3 regions of the Massilia sp. UYP11 genome follow, and region 1 is predicted to be linked to each of the others. Evidence: predicted binding sites of a transcription regulator. Region 1 holds the regulator's gene; each other region holds the start of a gene.
The links. The regulator HrcA, encoded in region 1, represses chaperone genes, less so after heat shock. The targets are predictions, from matches to a motif close to TTAGCACTCNNNNNNNNNGAGTGCTAA.
Positions count from the first base shown of each region.

Region 1 (6,655 bases):
CCGGTCGGCATGCCCTTCTTCTCCATGGTCGCCATGTCGGCTTCGATCACCGAACCCATCTTGCACTCGGCGATGAACTCCTGCAGGGCCGGGTTGTTGCGGGCCGCGTGCTGGGCCAGCGGGTGTTCCGGCGCCACGGCGCAGAAGGTCACGCCCATGATGGTGTCGGCGCGGGTGGTGAACACGTACAGGCGGCCGTCGTTGATCGGTTCGCCGTTGTCGTCCTTGACGTTGTGCGGGAAGGCGAAGCGCACGCCGGTCGACTTGCCGATCCAGTTGGCCTGCATGGTGCGCACGCGCTCCGGCCAGCCCGGCAGCTTGTTGTCGACGTGGTCGAGCAGCTCGTCGGCGTAGTCGGTGATGCGCACGTAGTACATCGGGATCTCGCGCTTCTCGATCAGCGCGCCCGAGCGCCAGCCGCGGCCATCCACGACCTGTTCGTTGGCCAGCACGGTCTGGTCGACCGGGTCCCAGTTCACGGTGCCGGTCTTCTGGTAGATGATGCCCTTCTCGAGCATCTTGAGGAACATCCACTGGTTCCACTTGTAGTAATCCGGCTTGCAGGCGGTCATCTCGCGCGACCAGTCGATCGCCAGGCCCATCGATTCCATCTGGCCGCGCATGTGGGCGATGTTCGAATAGGTCCATTCGGCCGGCGGCACGTTGTTGGCCATCGCCGCGTTTTCGGCCGGCATGCCGAACGCGTCCCAGCCCATCGGCATCAGCACGTTGTAGCCGTTCATCCGCAGGTAGCGGTACATCACGTCGTTGATCGTATAGTTGCGCACGTGACCCATGTGCAGCTTGCCCGACGGGTATGGCAGCATCGAGCAGGCGTAATATTTGCCTTTCGGGAAACGCGGGTCGTTTTCGACGGCTTTATAGGCGTCGATCGACTTCCAGTAGGCCTGGGCGGCCTGTTCTACTTCAGCTGGACTATATTTTTCTTGCATGATTCTGCAGACGTAATGTGGGAGGTGGAACCGGTCATTATAACCCGTTCATTTTGCACCGCGGCGCCGGCGCGGTGCGTGAGGGAAAGTGCAAAAAAGGCAGCATCGATTGACCGCTGCCTTCGAGGATCAACGCAGGATCAGTTCCAGCGCCGGCTTCTCGCCGTAGTCCTCATAACGCTCGTTGATGCCGCCGACGCAATAGGCCAGTTCGTCGAGCAGGTCCGGCGCCGCCGCCTTCATCTTGTCGGCGTCCGTAATGACGATTTCCAGCACTTCGTTCGCTTTCAGCCGGAACTTGGTCATGTTCTCGTCGTCGCGCAGATAGCTCATGCAGTCGACCCAGGCGTCGATACTGTCCGCATACGAGGCCGGGAAACCGAAGGCCTCGCGGCTCTGCCGGTGGAACGACGCTTCGTCGGTGATGACGGCGCCGTTCAGTTCTGCCACCGCCATGATCACCCCTTCAGGCCCAGCACGTCCTGCATGTCGAACAGGCCGCTGGCCTTGTCCGCCAGGAAGCGCGCCGCGCGCAGCGAGCCGTGGGCATAGGTCACGCGGCTGCTCGACTTGTGGCTGATCTCGATGCGCTCGCCGGTGCCGAGGAACATCACGGTATGGTCACCCACCACGTCGCCGCCGCGCACGGTGGCGAACCCGATGGTCGACGGATCGCGCTCGCCGGTCACGCCTTCGCGGCCATAGACGGCGCACTCCTTCAGGTCGCGGCCGATGGCGTCGGCAATCACTTCGCCCATCTTGAGCGCGGTGCCGGACGGCGCATCGACCTTGTGGCGGTGGTGCGCCTCGACGATCTCGATGTCATAGCCTTCCGAAAAACTCCGGGCCGCCATTTCGAGCAGCTTGAGCGTCACGTTCACGCCCACGCTCATGTTCGGGGCGAACACGATGCCGATTTTTTCGCCGGCGGCGCGGATCGCGGCCTTGCCGGCCTCGTCGAAGCCGGTGGTGCCGATCACCATCCGCTTGCCGTTGGCGGCGCAGTATTCCAGGTGCTGCAGGGTGCCCTCGGGGCGGGTGAAGTCGATCAGCACGTCGGCATTGTGCAGGCCGTGCTTGATGCTGTCCTCGATCATCACACCGGTCAGGATGCCGGCGAAGGCGCCCGCGTCCTGGCCGATGAAGAGCGAGCCCGGCACGTCGAGGGCGCCGGCCAGGCGCATGTCGGGTGCGTACTGGATGGCTTCGATCAGCATGCGGCCCATGCGGCCGCTGGCGCCGGCAACGGCGATATTCAACATGGTCATGGTGTGTGTCCTTACTGCTGGGTTGCCGGCGCGGTGACCGTGACCGGCTGGACCGGGCGGCTGTCGGGCTTCGCCTTGGCGACCTTGACTGGACCGGCGATGCGGTCGATGTACTCGCGCTCGCTCGGCAGGTTGCCGCCCTCGAAGCGCTCGACCACGTCGTTCTTGAAGAACACGGTCACGCGGCTGGTGGTCAGCTCGCCATTACCGCGCGCCAGGTAGAACGGGTAATCCCAGCGGTCGGCATGGAAGGCATCCATCAGCAGCGGCGAACCGAGCAGGAAGCGCACCTGGTCGCGGGTCTGGCCGGCCTTGAGCTGGTTCAGCATCTCTTGCGAGACGAAGTTGCCCTGCTGGATGTCCGGGCGGTAGGGCGAGAAGATCCACAGGAACTTCTGCAGGCGCGTCGCCTGGACGGTCTGCGCGCCGGCATTGGCGATGGCGGCCGATTTTTCCGCGTCGGACGCACTGGCGGCCGCATCCGTCGCCACCGGCGGCGCCGGACGCGTCTGGTTGCGCCAGGAGGCGCAGCCGGACAGCGCCAACGTGCAGGCGAGACCCGCCGCCAGCGCCGCTTTGGCGGTGAATCGATGGAATACGGCTTGTTTGACAGGCATAGTTAACCTCAATACGTTCGAGCGGGAGCGTTCAAAACGCTATATCATAAAGCACTCCGCCAATATTCGAGTGACAAACATGAGTAACAACCCGACCGACCTGAAGGCGAGCGGCCTCAAGGCCACGCTGCCGCGACTGAAAATCCTGGAAATCTTCCAGAACAGCTCCGTGCGGCATTTGACGGCGGAAGATGTCTACAAGATCCTTCTTGCTGACAATATGGACGTGGGCCTTGCCACCGTCTACCGGGTATTGACCCAGTTCGAGCAGGCTGGCCTGCTCAACCGCAACCATTTCGAGACCGGCAAGGCCATCTATGAGCTCAACGCCGGTTCCCACCATGACCACCTGGTGTGCGTCACCTGCGGCCGCGTCGAAGAATTCTATGACGACGAGATCGAGAAGCGCCAACAGATGATTGCGGAGCAGCACGGCTTCACGATCGTCGAGCATGCGCTGGCGATCTATGGCAGCTGCCCGCAGTGCCGGGGCATCAGCAAGCCGGAATAACATCGGCAGCGTGCCTCCCTGGCATATAAAAGAAAAGGCGCATGAGAACTTCTCGATGCGCCTTTTTTTCGTCCGATGGCGGTCGATGTCAGGAGTGGCTGAGGGCGTTCGACAGCAGCTTGGCCGTGATGTCGACGATCGGGATCACCCTTTCATAGGCCATCCGCGTCGGGCCGATCACGCCCAGGGTGCCGACGATGCGGCCGTCGACCGCATACGGCGCCGTCACCACGCTCATCTGGTCCATCGGCACCAGCTTCGATTCGCCGCCGATGAAGATCTGCACGCCGCCGGCCTTGCTCGAAACGTCGAGCAATTGCATCAAGCCAGTCTTTTGCTCGAACATCTCGAACATCTGTCGTAGCGAACTCATGTTGGACGACAGGTCGGACACCGACAGCAGGTTGCGCTCGCCGGAGATGACCATGTCGTCGCCCTCGGCCATCGCCTCGCTGCCGGCCTCGACCGCCGCCTGCATCAGGCGGCCCATATCATCGCGCAATTGCTTCAGCTCGCCGCTCAGGCGCTTGCGCACCGCGTCGAAGGACAGGCCGGCGAAATTCTGGTTCAGGTAATTGGCCGACTGGGTCAGTTGGGCCGGAGAATAATCCTTGTCGAGCTGCAGCAGCCGGTTCTGGACATCGCCGCGCGGATCGACGATCACGAGCAGGATGCGCTTTTCGCCCAGGCGCAGGAATTCGATCTGCTGGAATACCGACTCGCGGCGCGGACTCTGCACCACGCCGGCGAATTGCGACAGCGAAGACAGCATCTGCGCCGCGTTGGCGATCAGCTTCTGCGGATGTTGCACCGGCAGGCGCATGCGCTCGGCGTCGACCGCCATGTCGTCGATCGGCCCCACCGTCAGCAGGGTGTCGACGAACACGCGATAGCCGCGCGGAGTCGGGATGCGGCCGGCCGAGGTATGCGGACTGGCGACGAAGCCCATTTCCTCGAGATCGGCCATGACGTTGCGGATGGTCGCTGGCGACAATTCCAGGCCTGACAGCTTGGACAGCGCGCGCGAGCCTACCGGTTGGCCGTCGGCGATATAGCGCTCGACGAGGGCTCTGAGCAGGGTTTGGGCACGTTGGTCGAGTTGCATGATTCCGGGAAAAGTTCGGTGACGCTCGTATTAGAGCCTATCCCGGTCGGTGGGGGAAGCTCATGTCGATGCATGGCGAGCGCGAGCAAGGCGCGAGGAGGTCGCATGGTGGCGCCATGCAACGACGAGCAACGCAGCGCACGCTTGCCAGGCGCTCTCGGCCCGACTCCCACCTACGGGACAGGCTCTCAGTGTGTGCATTATAGGCAGGTTGGGGCGTGGCGCGACAGCACAAGGCTTGCTGTGACGCATGGTCAACCGTTGTATTTGTGCGCGTGGGCAGCGTCGAGCCAGTCGAGCAGCGCGTCGAGGCTGGCCACTTCGACGTCGGGCCGGACTTCATGGGCGAGGTCGTTGACCTTGCCGGTCCGGTTCATCCAGGCCGCGCGCAGGCCGGCGCGCTGGGCGCCCTGCACGTCCAGCAACAGGTCGTCGCCCACGTACAGGGTCTCGCCGGGCTGGACGCCGAGCGCGGCGCAGCCGGCCAGGAAAATGCCCGGGTCGGGCTTGGCGCGGCCAAACTGCCGCGCCGCCACCGAGGCCTGGAAATGGTGGGCCAGGCCGATGGTCTGCAGGTCGGCCACGCCATTGGTGACCGAGCCGACCAGCACGCGTTTTTTCAGGCGCTCGAGGCCCGGCACGACATCGTCGTAAGGCGTCACGGCATTGCGGGCGGCGAAGAATTCGGTCATCGCCAGTTCGACCTTGCCAGCGTCCTCGCCCACCTGCTCGAATGCGGCGACCAACCCGGCATGGCGCAGCGCGCCCAGGTCGATCCCGAATTCGGGGCGCGCGGCCAGCAATTCCAGGCGCGCCGCTCGTAAGCTGTCGATCGTGAAGCGTTCGGCGACCCGCGGCGCGTGCTCGCCGAGCCAGGCATACAACAGTTTTTCGGCTTCCAGGATCACGGGCGCGATTGGCCACAGGGTATCGTCGAGGTCGAACAGGACGGCTTTCGGCCAGGGTTGGCGGGTCATCGGTTTCCAGACTAGGAGCAAGGTGCGCCCCAAGCATAGCGATGCGCTACGCTGAATGCAATGCGCACGCCGTCTATCCCATGGAATATTGCGCTTGTTAAATTCTGGTTACACCAAGATACAAAACCAAATGCGCCCGAAATGGTCCAGCTGCTTGCCAAATGAACTAAAATGTTGAGCGATTTTTCAATTCTTACCGCGCAGCTGCGCGTTCCCGCTCGATTTTTTGGAGATGTTATGAAGAGTTCCTACCTGCGTGCCGGCGCGGCGCTGGCATGCGCGGTCGCCTTGTCTGCCTGTGGCGGCAGCGATGGCCAGCTGGTCTTGGGCGGCGATTTCGTCGGCGTGACCAAGGCCGGCCTGGTCGTGACCAGTGACGGCCAGGAAAAGGCGATCACCCCGCCGGCCGATGGTACCGGCGCCGGCCGATGGACGTTCGACAACCTGATCTCGACCGACGACCGCTACGACGTCGTCATCAAGTCCAAGCCGTCGAACGTCAAGGATTGCACAGTCACCAATGGGAGCGGTCGTGCGGGCTACCACGTCTATTCCGTCTACATCGCGTGTGAGCTCAACCGCCATGCGCTGTCCGGCACCGTCAGCAACCTGAAGGGCAACCTGGTCCTGGTCAACGGTTCAGACCGCGTCACCCTGCAGGCCGGCGCCACCTCGTTCAGGATGGCCGACATTGCCGAAGATTCGCCATATGGCATCACGGTCCTGGAACAACCGGCCGGCCAGACTTGCACTGTCAGCAATGGCAGCGGTACCGTTGGTCCGGCCCCTGTCACCAACGTGGCCGTTAGCTGCACCCCTTAATTTTCCTGGAGCGTTACGCATGAAGTCTTCCCTGATCCGTCCGGCGCTCGCGCTGGCGCTGGCCGCTGGCCTGGCCGGCTGTGGCGGCAGCGACAAAGCCGAGTTCGTCGTCAAAGGCACGATCACCGGCATCGTCTATCCAGGCGCCGTCCTGACCACCAATGGCATGAAAATCGCCGTCCCGCCGCCAGCCACGCCACGCGACACGGTCAGTTTCGCATTCCCTGACAAGCTGGAATATGGCGACGTATATAACGTCCAGTTCGAAAGTTTCCCGGATAATCAGCGATGCGATACGCCATTCCAGACTATTCCGAACTTTAACGATACCGCCGGCCGCCTGGCGGAGATCAACATCACCTTCGCATGCCAGGTCAATGCCTACTCGATCGGCGGCACTGT
Region 1 covers NZ_JBNDJE010000014.1:20,558-27,212, forward strand. The annotation lists gene leuS (leucine--tRNA ligase) at 1-953, opposite strand, end outside; gene ABIB38_RS17320 (barstar family protein) at 1,083-1,409, opposite strand; gene dapB (4-hydroxy-tetrahydrodipicolinate reductase) at 1,412-2,221, opposite strand; gene ABIB38_RS17330 (outer membrane protein assembly factor BamE) at 2,233-2,838, opposite strand; gene fur (ferric iron uptake transcriptional regulator) at 2,918-3,349, shown strand; gene hrcA (heat-inducible transcriptional repressor HrcA) at 3,438-4,454, opposite strand; gene ABIB38_RS17345 (HAD family hydrolase) at 4,709-5,431, opposite strand; gene ABIB38_RS17350 (hypothetical protein) at 5,669-6,253, shown strand; gene ABIB38_RS17355 (hypothetical protein) at 6,273-6,655, shown strand, end outside.

Region 2 (6,655 bases), on a different contig from region 1:
AATACGGGATGCCGGTCGCCGGCAGCCTGGATTGCGCGAACAGCAAGGGCGTTGCAACCAAAGCTTGATCCTGTCGCCGAAAATATTTCTATGAGGAAAGTAATTCGTGGTTTTCGCCACGGGATCACCTTTTTTGCCAAGGAGCCGGAATTTATTTGTAGAAATAATGCTATTCTGTAGGACCACTCCTACTTTTGTCCCCCCAATGGACCCCCGCCGCTCTGCCTACAGTCGTCGCCTCGCCAGAGCGTCGCAACGCGAAAGCCGCCTCGGCGCCCTCGCCATGCTGGGCCTTGCCGCGAGCGTTGCCGGCGTCCTTGCGCCGCCGCTGGACATCGACTGGATGCGGGCGGACGGCACGCGTGACATCACCCAGGTCGGCGCGAACTCCCCTGTCTCCCATGTCGCACCGGCGCCGGCGGCCACCCGCACGGCGGCGCCGGCCGAACAGGGCGCCGCGCGGCGCATCTATCCGTTTTCGATCATTCCCGGCGGCGTCGCGGACAAGGACGAACTGGCGCGCGTCATCCGCAGCGACGCCGTGGTCGCGGCGCACTACGCCGGCTTCGACGTCGCCAACGCGCGCGCGGTCACCGTCACCGCGCCGCGCGCGGTGTACGTCTCTTACCGCAAGGGCGACCGGGTGTACTGGACCAGGAAGACACTCATGCTGGCGCCGGGTGAAACCTTGCTCACCGATGGCAAGAACGAGATGCGGGCGCGCTGCGCCAACCGGATCTCGGACGTGCCGATGTACCCGGTCGAAGCCAATGGTCCGACCGAGTCGGAACTCGATTCCTTCGTCATCGAGGATGGCGGCGGCCTGATGGCGGTGGCGGCCGGCGTGGAGGGGCTCGATGACGGTCCCGCGGTGGAACTGGGCTACGGCAGTGAGATCTTCCCGGACGGCGCCGGCCTGTTGAGGGGCGTCGCGCCGGCCGCGCAGCCGCGCCTGGCCGACCTCATGGGCCCGCCTGCGCGTTACGGCTCGGGCATCTCGAACGGCGGCACGCTGGGCGATGGCAGCGGCGATGGCAGCGGCGATGGCGCGGTGTCGCCGCCGGCCGGCGACGGCAGCGGTACTGGCGATCCCGGCGGTACCGGCGATCCCGGCGACAGGGGCGGCCGCGGCGAAGACGGCCCCGGAGGCGGCCAACCGGAGACGCCGGCGCCGTCGACGCCCACGCCGGAGACCGCAACCGGTCCGGGCCCCGATCCCGGCCCGGGGCCCAACCCGGGGCTGCCGCCGTCCACGCCGGGCGTGCCCGGCACGCCAGGTGGTCCCGATACGCCGGGCGCCCCCGGCAGCCCCGGCAACCCCGGCCTGCCCGCGGACGATACCGAAGTCGCGCCGAACGATCCGGTCGAGGTGCCGGAGCCAGGCACCCTGTGGCTGGGCGGCGCGGCCATGGCGGCCATGCTGTGGCTGCGCCGCAAGGGGCCGCGCGCCGGGCGCTGATCCTCCGCCGTTTTTTCAGAAATAACGGACAGCAAAAAGCCCGCGAGGCGTGAACCTCGCGGGCTTTTTGTCGTGGAAGACTGGCGCGCCGGCGTTGCCGCGGCGCGCCAGGCGACCGGCTCGATTACATCATGCCGTCCATGCCGCCCATGCCACCCATGCCGCCCATGCCACCCATGCCGCCGGCTGGCTTGTCTTCGGCGAGTTCCGAGACCATGCAGTCGGTGGTCAGCATCAGGCCGGCGATCGAGGCCGCGTTCTGCAGCGCCGAGCGGGTGACCTTGGCTGGATCCAGCACGCCCATTTCGACCATGTCGCCATAGGTGCCGTTGGCGGCGTTGTAGCCGTAGTTGCCGGTGCCGGCCAGGACGGCTGCGACCACGACCGATGGCTCGTCGCCCGCGTTCTGGACGATCATGCGCAGCGGCTCTTCCATGGCGCGCAGGACGATCTTGATGCCGGCGTCCTGGTCAGGGTTGTCGCCCTTGACGTTCAGGGTCGAGCGGGCGCGCAGCAGGGCCACGCCGCCGCCTGGCACGATGCCTTCTTCCACGGCAGCGCGGGTGGCGTGCAGCGCGTCTTCGACACGTGCCTTCTTCTCTTTCATCTCGACTTCGGTGGCTGCACCGACGCGGATCACGGCAACGCCGCCGGCCAGCTTGGCCACGCGCTCTTGCAGTTTTTCGCGGTCGTAGTCCGAGGTCGCTTCTTCGATCTGGGCGCGGATCTGCTTGACGCGGGCTTCGATCGCTTCAGGCTGGCCGGCGCCATCGATGATGATGGTGTTTTCCTTGCCGACTTCGATGCGCGACGCCTGGCCCAGTTCCGCCAGGGTGACTTTTTCCAGGGTCAGGCCGACTTCTTCGGCGATGACCTGGCCGCCGGTCAGGATGGCGATGTCTTCCAGCATGGCCTTGCGGCGGTCGCCGAAGCCAGGCGCCTTGACGGCGACGGTCTTCAGGATGCCGCGGATGTTGTTGACGACCAGGGTCGCCAGCGCTTCGCCTTCGATGTCTTCGGCGATGATGACCAGCGGACGGCCGGCCTTGGCGACTTGCTCCAGTACCGGCAGCAGGTCACGGATGTTCGAGATCTTCTTGTCGCACAGCAGGATGAACGGCTGCTCATGGACGGCGACTTGCTTGTCCGGGTTGTTGATGAAGTACGGCGACAGGTAGCCGCGATCGAACTGCATGCCTTCCACGATGTCCAGCTCGTCGTTCAGCGACTTGCCGTCTTCCACGGTGATGACGCCTTCCTTGCCGACTTTTTCCATCGCCTCGGCGATGCGCTCGCCGATCGAGGTTTCCGAGTTGGCCGAGATCGCGCCGACTTGCGCGATTTCTTTCGTGGTGGTGGTCGGCTTGGCGATCTTCTTCAGTTCTTCGACGGTCGCAGCGACGGCCTTGTCGATGCCGCGCTTCAGGTCCATCGGGTTCATGCCGGCGGCAACGAACTTCATGCCTTCGCGCACGATGGCTTGTGCCAGCACGGTCGCGGTGGTGGTGCCGTCACCGGCGTTGTCGCTGGTCTTGGAAGCGACTTCCTTGACCATCTGCGCGCCCATGTTCTGGAGCTTGTCTTTCAGTTCGATTTCTTTTGCGACCGAGACACCATCCTTGGTGACGGTCGGGGCGCCGAACGAGCGCTCGAGCACGACGTTGCGGCCTTTCGGGCCCAGGGTGACCTTGACTGCGTTGGCCAGAATATTGACGCCTTCAACCATCTTGGCGCGCGCTGCGTCGCCGAACACTACTTCTTTAGCTGCCATTTGTTATTTCTCCGAATGTTTTCGTGAATGGGGTCAGGGAATTACTGCTGGACGACGGCCATGATGTCTTCTTCGCGCATCACGAGCAGTTCTTCGCCATTGACCTTGACGGCCTGGCCGGAGTACTTACCGAACAGCACGCGGTCGCCGACTTTTACTTCCAGCGGGCGGACCTGGCCGTTGTCTTGCACTTTGCCGTTACCGATGGCGAGGACTTCGCCCTGGTCTGGCTTCTCTGCCGCGGCATCAGGGATGATCAGGCCGGACGCAGTCTTGGTTTCCTGGTCGAGGCGCTTGACGATTACGCGATCGTGCAGAGGACGAAGGTTCATGCAAAACTCCTTAATATTCAGTGGTTTAACTAGCGTTTTTTGACATCGCCGCAGTTTTGTGTGAAACGCGACGGCGATCTGCAAAGAGTTGTTAGCACTCTCTACTAACGAGTGCTAATTATAGGGACGATAATTTGCCTTTTCAAGCAGCAAAGTTGATAAATACTTTCGGGTGCTTGAGCTAGCACAAGCTTTCAGGGCTCATATAATGTGTTTTTGGCATCTCGCGCCAGTGGCTGCGAATATGGCAAGAGGCGGGCAGCGTACACCCCCTGGCGCTTTCCTGCCGCACGCCAGGCAGCCCTGGGTGGGCGCGGCATGCCGCATTGCCGCGCGATTCGGTTGACGGAAAATCCATCTCGATCCTATAGTGTCGGATGATTTCCGAATTCCAAGACCTCTCAGACAAAATCGATCGGCTCGCCCAGCTGACCCAGTCATTGCGCGCAGAGAACTATTTGCTGCGGCAGGCCAATACCCTGCTCAGTGCCGAGAACCTGGCGTTCAAGGAACGCCTGGTCGAAGCCCAGCGGCGGGTCGAGGCCCTGCTCGACGAATTGCCCAAGCCGCCGGGAACGGATGGCGAAGCGGGCGGGGAAGACGACGCGGCAGACGCCACGCAACCAACGGCTGGCGCGGCGGCCGGCGCACCAGGCAATAGTGAGGCAGCACGATGATCCATCTCGACGTCACCATCATGGGCCAGCCGTATCGCCTGGCCTGCCGCGACGGCGAAGAGCGCACCCTGCGTGAGGCGGTGAGCTACCTCGACGGCAAGATGTGTCAGCTGCGCGATTCGGGCAAGGTGAAGGGCACCGACCGCATCGCCGTGATGGCCGCGCTGAGTGTCGCCGCGGAATTCCTGTCGGTCAAGTCGCCGCAGGGACCGCTGTCGGACATGTCGATTCTCGAAGTCAAGCAAAAGCTGGAAGCGATGCACACCGTGCTCGACAAGGCCCTGGCGCCGCAGGAAAATGTTTTCTGAAAAGCCGAATCCGTTTGACATGCCGCTTTAAAAGAGTAAACTGCGCTCTACCCTGCGGTGTTCGAGATTTGCCATATATTCCTTGAACCATTCTTACGCATAGGTCGTGGAACAAGGTCGATGGGAGTGAGCGTCACTCGTTTGACGAACCCGAAATTGATCTGACCGTGACCGCCTTGAACCGTTTTGGTTCAGGATGCCGGCAAAAACGGCACTGGCGGGGGCTAGGATCCACAAGCGGTTGCGCACTCTGTACGCAGCCGCTTTTTTTTGTGCGCGCGTCCATCGTGACGGTGCACCTTGCAGGGAGAACGGCGCGATGCGCTATTGGTTGATGAAATCCGAACCGGACGAAGTCAGTTTCGACGACGTCCTGTCCGCGCCCGGCCAGACCGTGGCCTGGTTTGGCGTGCGCAACTACCAGGCGCGCAACTTCATGCGCGATGCGATGGCCGTCGGCGACGGCGTGTTGTTCTACCACTCCAGCTGCGCCGTGCCCGGCGTGGCCGGGCTGGCCGAGATCGCGAGCGCTCCCTATCCCGACGCCACCCAGTTCGACCCCGCCAGCCCTTACCACGATCCGAAGGCCACCCGCGAAACGCCGCGCTGGATCTCGATCGACGTGCGCGCGCTGGAGGCGGGGCGCCATGTGCCGCTGGCCGAGCTGCGGGCCAATCCCGCGCTGGAAGGCATGGCGTTGCTGCAGAAGGGCAGCCGGCTGTCGATCACGCCGGTCGCCAGATCCGAATGGGATGCGGTCGTCAAACTCATGCGCGCCAAGGGAGCCTGAATGGATCCCTGGCTGATCCTGGCCCTGCTGGCGATGGGCACCTTCGGCGGCTTCGCGGCCGGCCTTCTCGGCATCGGCGGCGGCATGGTGCTGGTGCCCTTCATCACGATGATCTTCACCGCGCGCGGCTTCCCCGACGAACTGGTGGTCCACATGGCGATCGCCACCGCGCTCGGCGTCATCCTGTTTACCTCGATGTCCTCGGTGCGCGCCCACCACAAGCATGGCGCCGTGCTGTGGCCGGTGGTGCGCCTGCTGGCGCCGGGCATCCTGATCGGTTCCTGGATCGGCCCCTGGATCGGCAAGCAGATGAATACTTCGGTGCTGGCCTTCTTCTTCGGCTGCTTCGTCGCCTTCTCGGCGACCCAGATGCTGATCGGTAAGAAACCGGCGCCGGCGCGCGAGTTGCCGGGCCGGGCCGGCATGTTCGCCACCGGCGGCCTGATCGGGATCCTGTCGGGACTGGTGGGGGCCGGCGGCGGCTTCGTCTCGGTGCCGTTCATGACGCGCTGCAACGTGCGCATCCATAATGCGGTGGCAACCAGCGCGGCGCTGGGCTTTCCGATCGCACTCTCGGGGACGCTGTCGAATATGTATTATGGCTGGGGCGAGCCGGGCTTGCCGGCATGGTCGCTGGGCTTCGTCTACCTGCCGGCGCTGGCCATCATCGTGCTGGCCAGCATGACCATGGCGCCGCTCGGCGCCCGCGCCGCGCACCGGATGCCGGTGCGCCAGCTGCAGCGCATCTTCGCCGTGATCCTGTATGCGCTGGCGGCCTATATGTTCTGGAAGGCCTTCAACTAGCCTTTCTCACGCGCGCGCGGTCCAGCGGCAGGTCGCGCATGCGCAGTCCGCAGGCATCGAACACCGCGTTCGCGATCGCCGCCGCGGCCGGGCCCTGCGCCGCCTCGCCGGTGCCCAGGAAGGGCTGGCCGGGGCGGTCGATCAGGTGCACGTCGAGCTTGTCGGGGGCCTGGCCGAAGCGCAGGATCGGATACGAGGCCCAGTCCACGGTGAGCACGCGCGTGGCGTCGAAGCGCACCTGTTCGAGCAGGGTCCAGCTGGCCGACTGCACGATGCCGCCCTCGATCTGGTTGCGCACGCCGTCCGGGCTGACGATCTCGCCGCAATCGACGGCGCTCGATACGCGCGTCACGCGCACCAGCCCCGTTTCGCGCGCCACCTCCACCTCCACCGCCAGCGCGCAATAGGCCGCCAGGTTCTTGTAGCGCGCAAATGCAAAACCGCGGCCGCGGCGCGCAGGCTTTTTATAACCCTCCCAGCCGAACTTCTCCGCCGCCAGCCTGACCACGTCGAT
Region 2 covers NZ_JBNDJE010000021.1:24,240-30,894, reverse strand. The annotation lists gene ABIB38_RS20700 (PEP-CTERM sorting domain-containing protein) at 284-1,459, shown strand; gene groL (chaperonin GroEL) at 1,584-3,230, opposite strand; gene groES (co-chaperone GroES) at 3,272-3,562, opposite strand; gene ABIB38_RS20685 (hypothetical protein) at 3,940-4,239, shown strand; gene ABIB38_RS20680 (cell division protein ZapA) at 4,236-4,547, shown strand; RNA gene ssrS (6S RNA) at 4,594-4,775, shown strand; gene ABIB38_RS20670 (EVE domain-containing protein) at 4,867-5,337, shown strand; gene ABIB38_RS20665 (sulfite exporter TauE/SafE family protein) at 5,338-6,141, shown strand; gene ABIB38_RS20660 (molybdopterin cofactor-binding domain-containing protein) at 6,134-6,655, opposite strand, start outside.
Region 2: a site for HrcA is predicted at 3,654-3,680, ahead of groES (co-chaperone GroES). Genes of this name have one in related genera too.

Region 3 (6,655 bases), on a different contig from region 1:
TCGTCCCCGAAGTGCACCTGATGATGAAGACCGGCAGTGGCGACGACGGGCCGGTGCCATCCTCGCTGTCGCAGCCAGCGGCCCTCGCGCTATGGGACGAGATCATTTCCAGCATCCGCGTACGGCCCACGCAGCCGCCCAAGGCCGGCGCGGCAGAGGGCACTTGATCACTGTTGCGCAACGGGCGGTGGGAACCGGCGCCGACCTGGCATCCAGCGCCTGGTTCAGCCACCACCGCGACAACAACTCGACCGCCCTGCGGGTCGGCGCCGCGCCCTCGCAGTTCGGAAACTGCGCGTGGACGCGCCGATGGCGCAAGCCTCATGGGCGCGCAAAACGTCCGCACTGTTTAGTAAAGACCGTAAACCGCGGCGCTTCGGGCCCCCGTTCGGCCGCATGGCCGGCCGGATATGCTTAACTCGACCCCGGTACAATTTCTCCACGCCCGCCACCATGAAGACCGTTTTTTCCCTGTTCGCTGCATTTGCCGTGCTGATCGGTGTGGCCTGTGCGCCCGCCGCCGCATTCGAAGCGAGCGCGCCCATCAACGTCGCCAGCTTCAACCTGCGCTACGACAATCCCCAGGATGGCCCCAACGCCTGGCCGGCGCGCAAAGAGATGGTCAAGGCGCTGATCCGCCATCACGAATTCGACATCGTCGGCACGCAGGAGGGCCTGGCCGGCCAGGTCGCCGACCTGGCGGCGATGGAGGAGTTCGACCACGTCGGCGTCGGCCGCGACGATGGCAGGCAGGCCGGCGAGCATTCGGCCATCTTCTTTCGCAAGAGCCGCTTCGCGCTGCTGGACAAGGGCGACTTCTGGCTCAGCGAGACGCCCGACCGGCCTTCGCTGGGGTGGGACGCGACCTGCTGCCATCGCATCGTGTCCTGGGCCAGGCTGCGCGAGCGCGCCAGCGGCCGGGTGCTGTTCGTGTTCTCGGCGCACTTCGACCACGAGGGCGTCGTCGCCCGCCGTGCGTCCAGCGACCTGTTGCTGCGCAAGATCGCCGAGATCAGCCGCGGCGAACCGGCGATCTGCGTCGGCGACTTCAATTCGACGCCCGATACGGCGCAGATGCGGGCGATGGCGACGACCCTGCGCGACGCCTACCAGGTGAGCCGGACGCCGCCCTACGGGCCGGTCGGCACCTATCACGGCTTTCGCTTCGACGCGCCGATGCAGGACCGCATCGACTACGTCTACGTCGACCGCCACTTCGAGGTGCTCAAGTATGCGGCCCTGAGCGACTCGCTCCACGGCCGCTATCCGTCCGACCACCATCCGGTGCTCGCGCGGGTGCGGTTCAGGTAGCGCTCAGTCGAGGTCGGCCGCGTCGTGCCGCTCGTGGACCTGGTCGGCGTCCGGTCCGAACGCGCGGTTGACCTTGCGTCCGCGGATGACGGCCGGCCGTGCGGCGATCTCGTCGGCCCAGCGTTTGACGTGCGCGTACTCGTGCACCGACAGGAACTGGGCGGCCTCGTACAGCTGGCCCAGCACCAGGCCGCCATACCAGGGCCAGATCGCCATGTCGGCGATCGTGTATTCGTCGCCCGCGACGAAGCGCTTGCCGGCCAGGTGGCGGTCGAGCACGTCGAGCTGGCGCTTGGTTTCCATCGCATAGCGGTCGATCGGGTACTGCAGCTTTTCCGGCGCATAGGCATAGAAGTGACCGAAGCCGCCGCCGACGAAGGGCGCCGAACCCATCTGCCAGAACAGCCAGTTCATGGTCTCGGCGCGCGCCACGCCATCCCTGGGCAGGAAGGCGCCGAATTTCTCGGCCAGGTAGACCAGGATCGAGCCGGATTCGAACACGCGCACCGGCGCTGCCAGGTCCGCGCTGCGGTCGACCAGGGCCGGGATCTTCGAATTCGGATTGGCCTCGACGAAACCGCTCGAGAACTGCATGCCTTCGTTGATGCGGATGAGCCAGGCATCGTACTCGGCGCCGGCGTGGCCGGCCGCCAGCAATTCTTCCAGCAGGATCGTCACCTTCACGCCGTTCGGCGTGGCCAGCGAGTACAGCTGCAGCGGATGCTTGCCGACCGGGAGGTCCTTGTCGTGGGTCGGGCCCGCGACCGGGCGGTTGATGCTGGCGAAGGCGCCGCCCGACGAGGCGGGCGGGGTCCAGACTGTCGGTGGGACGTACGATGCTTGGTCAGCCATGTGCTCTCCTTGAACTTGCCGTGACAAAGAATTCATTCTAGCCAAAGCAGCGACAATCCGTTGGCGGCGGCCGAAAACGGGAAGGCGAAGGCGCGCCCGCTGGTTGCAGGATGCGCGGCGCTTGCCGCCTTGGCGCAGGGGAAAATACGGCGCGCGACCGGCGCCAAAGCAAAAACCCGCCGAAGCGGGTTTTTGGGGGGAGGAAGGCAGGCCGGCTTACACGTAAGCCGCCAGCGCACCTTTCATCTTCTTGAGCGCGGCCGATTCGATCTGGCGGATGCGCTCTGCCGACACGCTGAACTCTTCGGCCAGCGTATGCAGCGTGGCGCCCGAGCCGTCGTCGTTGGCCAGCCAGCGCGCCTCGATGATGCGGCGCGAACGCGGGTCGAGCTTGCCCAGCGCCGTTTCCAGGCCTTCGGACTGCAGGCGGGTGACCTGCTCGGCCTCAAGGACCTTGGTCGGTTCCTGCTGGTCCGACGACAGGTAGGCGATCGGCGAGAATTTGTCGTCTTCGTCGTCGGTCGGCGATTCCAGCGCGATGTCGCGGCCCGACAGACGGGTTTCCATCTCGATCACTTCTTCGCGCTTGACGCCCAGCAGCTTGGCGAGGTCGTCGACCTGGCCAGGGGACATCGCATCCAGGCCGGTCTTGTTGCTGCGCAGGTTGAAGAACAGCTTGCGCTGGGCCTTGGTCGTGGCGACCTTCACCAGGCGCCAGTTCTTGAGGATGTATTCATGCATCTCGGCCTTGATCCAGTGCATGGCGTACGACACCAGGCGCACGCCCTGGTTCGGGTCGAAGCGCTTGACTGCCTTCATCAGGCCGATATTGCCTTCCTGGATCAGGTCGGCGTGTGGCAGGCCGTAGCCCAGGTAGCCGCGCGCGATCGACACCACCAGGCGCAGGTGCGACAGCACCAGTTTTTGCGCGGCGTCGAGATCGTGGTCGTCGCGCAGCCGCTTGGCCAGCGATACCTCTTCTTCGTGCGTGAGCATCGGCAGGCGGTTGACGGCCGAGATATACGCGTCGATGTTGCCCAGATTGCCGGTGAAACCGAGTCCCAGAGCACGATTGCTGGTCGGAACCAATGCGGATTGTGCGGACATATTCATTTCCCTCTTAGTAATCTTGCTGCATCCACAATGTGCCACAGCTCATTGCCTTATGGCACCACTGTTACGGCTTGTTACCCGGATGCTTGACTTGAATTTCCGATTGCCTTGGACTATATATTAGCACTCCCCCGGGGTGAGTGCCAGAAGTGGTCCCGGCGCTTAAGAGTGTTCAAAGTATTGCTCTGTGGAATCAAATTGCCGACGGTTCCACTGTAGAGCAGGTTTTGCATGCCCAGTTGATTTAGCTCAGAAGTGAGCCAAGAATGACTGGAATAACGTTAGACACAGGTTACGGCCGTAGTTGCACGTATTCTGTTGAATGGCGCACCTAGCCCCAGCGCGGTCTGTAGGACTGAGGCGCGTAGAGGCGTAGGGGATGGCAGCTAGGCCGTAGGACGTATTGCGATGTCACGCGGCGTGGTCTCGTCCGGTAACGGGGCAGGCGGCCGCACAGGAGGGCCGCCTCGCCATACTACCAACATGGTGACGCTTATCGCTTTTTCAATACCATCCCGGCTGTTTTTTCGCTGCAACTCTGTAGGACCGCGGTCAGCGCTGGCGCGCCAGGTGGCGCCGCACCGACAGCAGGGCGCCGATCAGGCCCAGTCCGGCACTGGTTGCCAGCAGGCCGGCCACTTCCAGTCCACCCAGCGGCATCAACTGGAAATTCGAGCCGTACAGACGCGCGAACTCCCCAATCGCGCCATTGAGCGGGCGCAGGGCCAGGGTCACCACGCCCAGCGCCACCACGCCGGCGCACAGGCCGAGCAGGGCGCCGGTGTAGAAGAACGGACGGTGGATGAAATCGCCCGTCGCGCCCAGCAACGTCGAGACCGAGATTTCTTCTTTCTGGGTCAGCACCTGCAGGCGGATCGTATTGAACACGACCGCGATCACCACGATGCCCAGGGTGGCCGCCAGCAACAGCAGCGCCAGGCGCAGGATGGCCAGCATCGCGGCCAGGCGCTTGACCCAGGCCGAATCGACCTGCACCGTCTCCACGCCCGGCAGTTCGCCCAGGCGTTCGGCGATCAGGTCCACCTGGTCGGCGGCGCCGACGCCGGCGAAGCCGGCCAGTGTCATGACATAGCTGTCAGGCAAGGGATTGTCGCCCAGGGTTTCGAGCACGTCGCCCAGGCCGCTACGCTCCTTGAGCGAAGCGAGCGCCTGCTCGCGCGGCACGAAGGCGATGTCCGCCTCTTTCCCACCCTGCGGCGCGACGATCTGGCGGATCCGCGGCGCCAGCGCTTCGGCATCGGCGCGGCTGGCGTCGTCGCGCATGAACAGGCTGATCTCGGGATCGACCGACAATTGCTCGGACAAGGGACGCACATTGTCGAGCAGCGTGAGGCCCGCGAACGGCAGGGTCAGCGCCAGTGCGACCACCAGCACGTTGAACAGGAAGCTGCCGGGCGACTTGCGCACCGTCGACAGCGCGGCCCCGAGGGCGAAGCGGTGCTGGCGCAGCCACGGGCTCATGCCGCACCTCCGACCAGCTGGCCCTGATCGAGGCGGATGACGCGGGCGGCGCCGTCAAGCACTTGTTCGTCATGGGTCGAAATGACGCAGGTGACGCCGGCGGCGTGGAAGGCGCGCAGCGCATCGAGCACCTTGTCGGCCGCCACGCGGTCGAGATTGGCGGTCGGTTCGTCGGCCAGGATGATTTGCGGCCGGTTGACGATCGCGCGCGCGACCGCGACCCGCTGCTGTTCGCCGCCCGACAGTTCGAGCGGCATCGCTTTGGCGCGGTCGAGCAGGCCGACCCGGTCGAGCGCGGCGCGTGCGCGCTGTGCGGCGTCCGCGGTGCGGGCGCCCGTCACCAGGAGGGGCAGCATGGTGTTGGCCAGGATGGTGCGGTCGTTGAGCAGGCGCTGCTGCTGGAAAATGATGCCGATGTTCCGGCGCAGGAACGGAATCCCGGCCGGCTTGATGCGGCCGATGTCCTGGCCGTTGACGATCACCTTGCCGCTGCTGGGACGCTCCACCGCCGCCACCATCTTCATGAGGGTCGACTTGCCGGCGCCCGAGGGGCCGGCCAGGTAGACCAGCTCGCCCTTGGCGATGTCGAGCGAGACGTCGTGCAGCGCATACGCGCCGCGCGCATCGCCGTGGGTGTACTGTTTGGATACCGACTGGAATGCGATCATGGGTCCTTGCCTGTCAGCCGAGCAGCGCTTCGACGAATTCTTCGGCGTTGAACGGCTGCAAGTCTTCCAGCTTCTCGCCGACGCCGATGAAGTACACGGGGATCGGACGGGTGCGGGCGATCGCCGCCAGCACGCCGCCCTTGGCGGTGCCGTCCAGCTTGGTCACGACCAGGCCGGTCAGTTGCAGGGCGTCGTCGAAGGCCTTTACCTGGGCCAACGCGTTCTGGCCGGTATTGCCGTCGATGACGAGCAGGGTTTCGTGCGGCGCGCCGTCCATGCCCTTGCCGATCACGCGCTTGATCTTCTTGAGCTCTTCCATCAGGTGCAGCTGGGTCGGCAGGCGGCCGGCGGTGTCGACCATCACGACGTCGGTGCCGCGCGCCTTGCCCGACTGTACCGCGTCGAAGGCGACGGCGGCCGGATCGCCCGACTGCTGCGAGATCACGGTGACGTTGTTGCGCTGGCCCCAGACCATCAATTGCTCGCGCGCGGCGGCGCGGAAGGTGTCGCCGGCGGCCAGCAGCACCGACTGGTCGAAGCCTTGCATGTGCTTGGCCAGCTTGCCGATGGTGGTGGTCTTGCCGGCGCCGTTGACGCCCGAGATCATCATCACCAGCGGTGCGTGGCGGCCCAGTTCCAGCGGCTTTTGCAACGGCAGGAGCAGGTCGATCATCAGCTCCTTGAGCGCGGCCTTGACGGCGGCGGCGTCCAGCAACTTGTCTTCCTTGACCTTGCGCCGCAATTCGCCCAGCAGGTGCTCGGTGGCGTCCATGCCGGCGTCGGACATCAGGAGCGCCGCCTCGAGTTCCTCGTACAGGTCTTCGTCGATGCGGGCGCCGACGAACAGCAGGGACAGGTTGCTCGAGGTCTTGGACAGGCCGGCCTTCAGGCGCGCCATCCACGAGGTCTTCTTTTCGGCCTCGGTGGTCGGGCGTTCGGCGGTTTCCGGGAACAGGTCGGCGCCCTCGTGCAGGACGCTGGCTTGGGCGACGACCGGGGGCGCGGCGATGGGCGCAGGGGCAGGCGCAGGGGCAGAGGCAGGGGGAGAAGCGGGTGCGGACGCAGGCGGCGCGGCCGGCACGACCGGTTCCGGCGCCGGTGTTTCAGGCGCTTTTTTTCTCTTGAAGAAGCTAAACATAGTGTCTGGTGGCGGGACTGCGTGCGGACGCCGGCGTGGCCGGCGATGAAAAACTAGCCAATATTTTACCAGAGCAGCAATACGGACCCCG
Region 3 covers NZ_JBNDJE010000006.1:61,425-68,079, forward strand. The annotation lists gene ABIB38_RS11785 (T6SS immunity protein Tli4 family protein) at 1-167, shown strand, start outside; gene ABIB38_RS11790 (endonuclease/exonuclease/phosphatase family protein) at 454-1,311, shown strand; gene yghU (glutathione-dependent disulfide-bond oxidoreductase) at 1,315-2,163, opposite strand; gene rpoH (RNA polymerase sigma factor RpoH) at 2,380-3,270, opposite strand; gene ftsX (permease-like cell division protein FtsX) at 3,829-4,758, opposite strand; gene ABIB38_RS11810 (cell division ATP-binding protein FtsE) at 4,755-5,426, opposite strand; gene ftsY (signal recognition particle-docking protein FtsY) at 5,440-6,564, opposite strand.
Region 3: a site for HrcA is predicted at 3,397-3,423, ahead of rpoH (RNA polymerase sigma factor RpoH). Genes of this name have one in related genera too.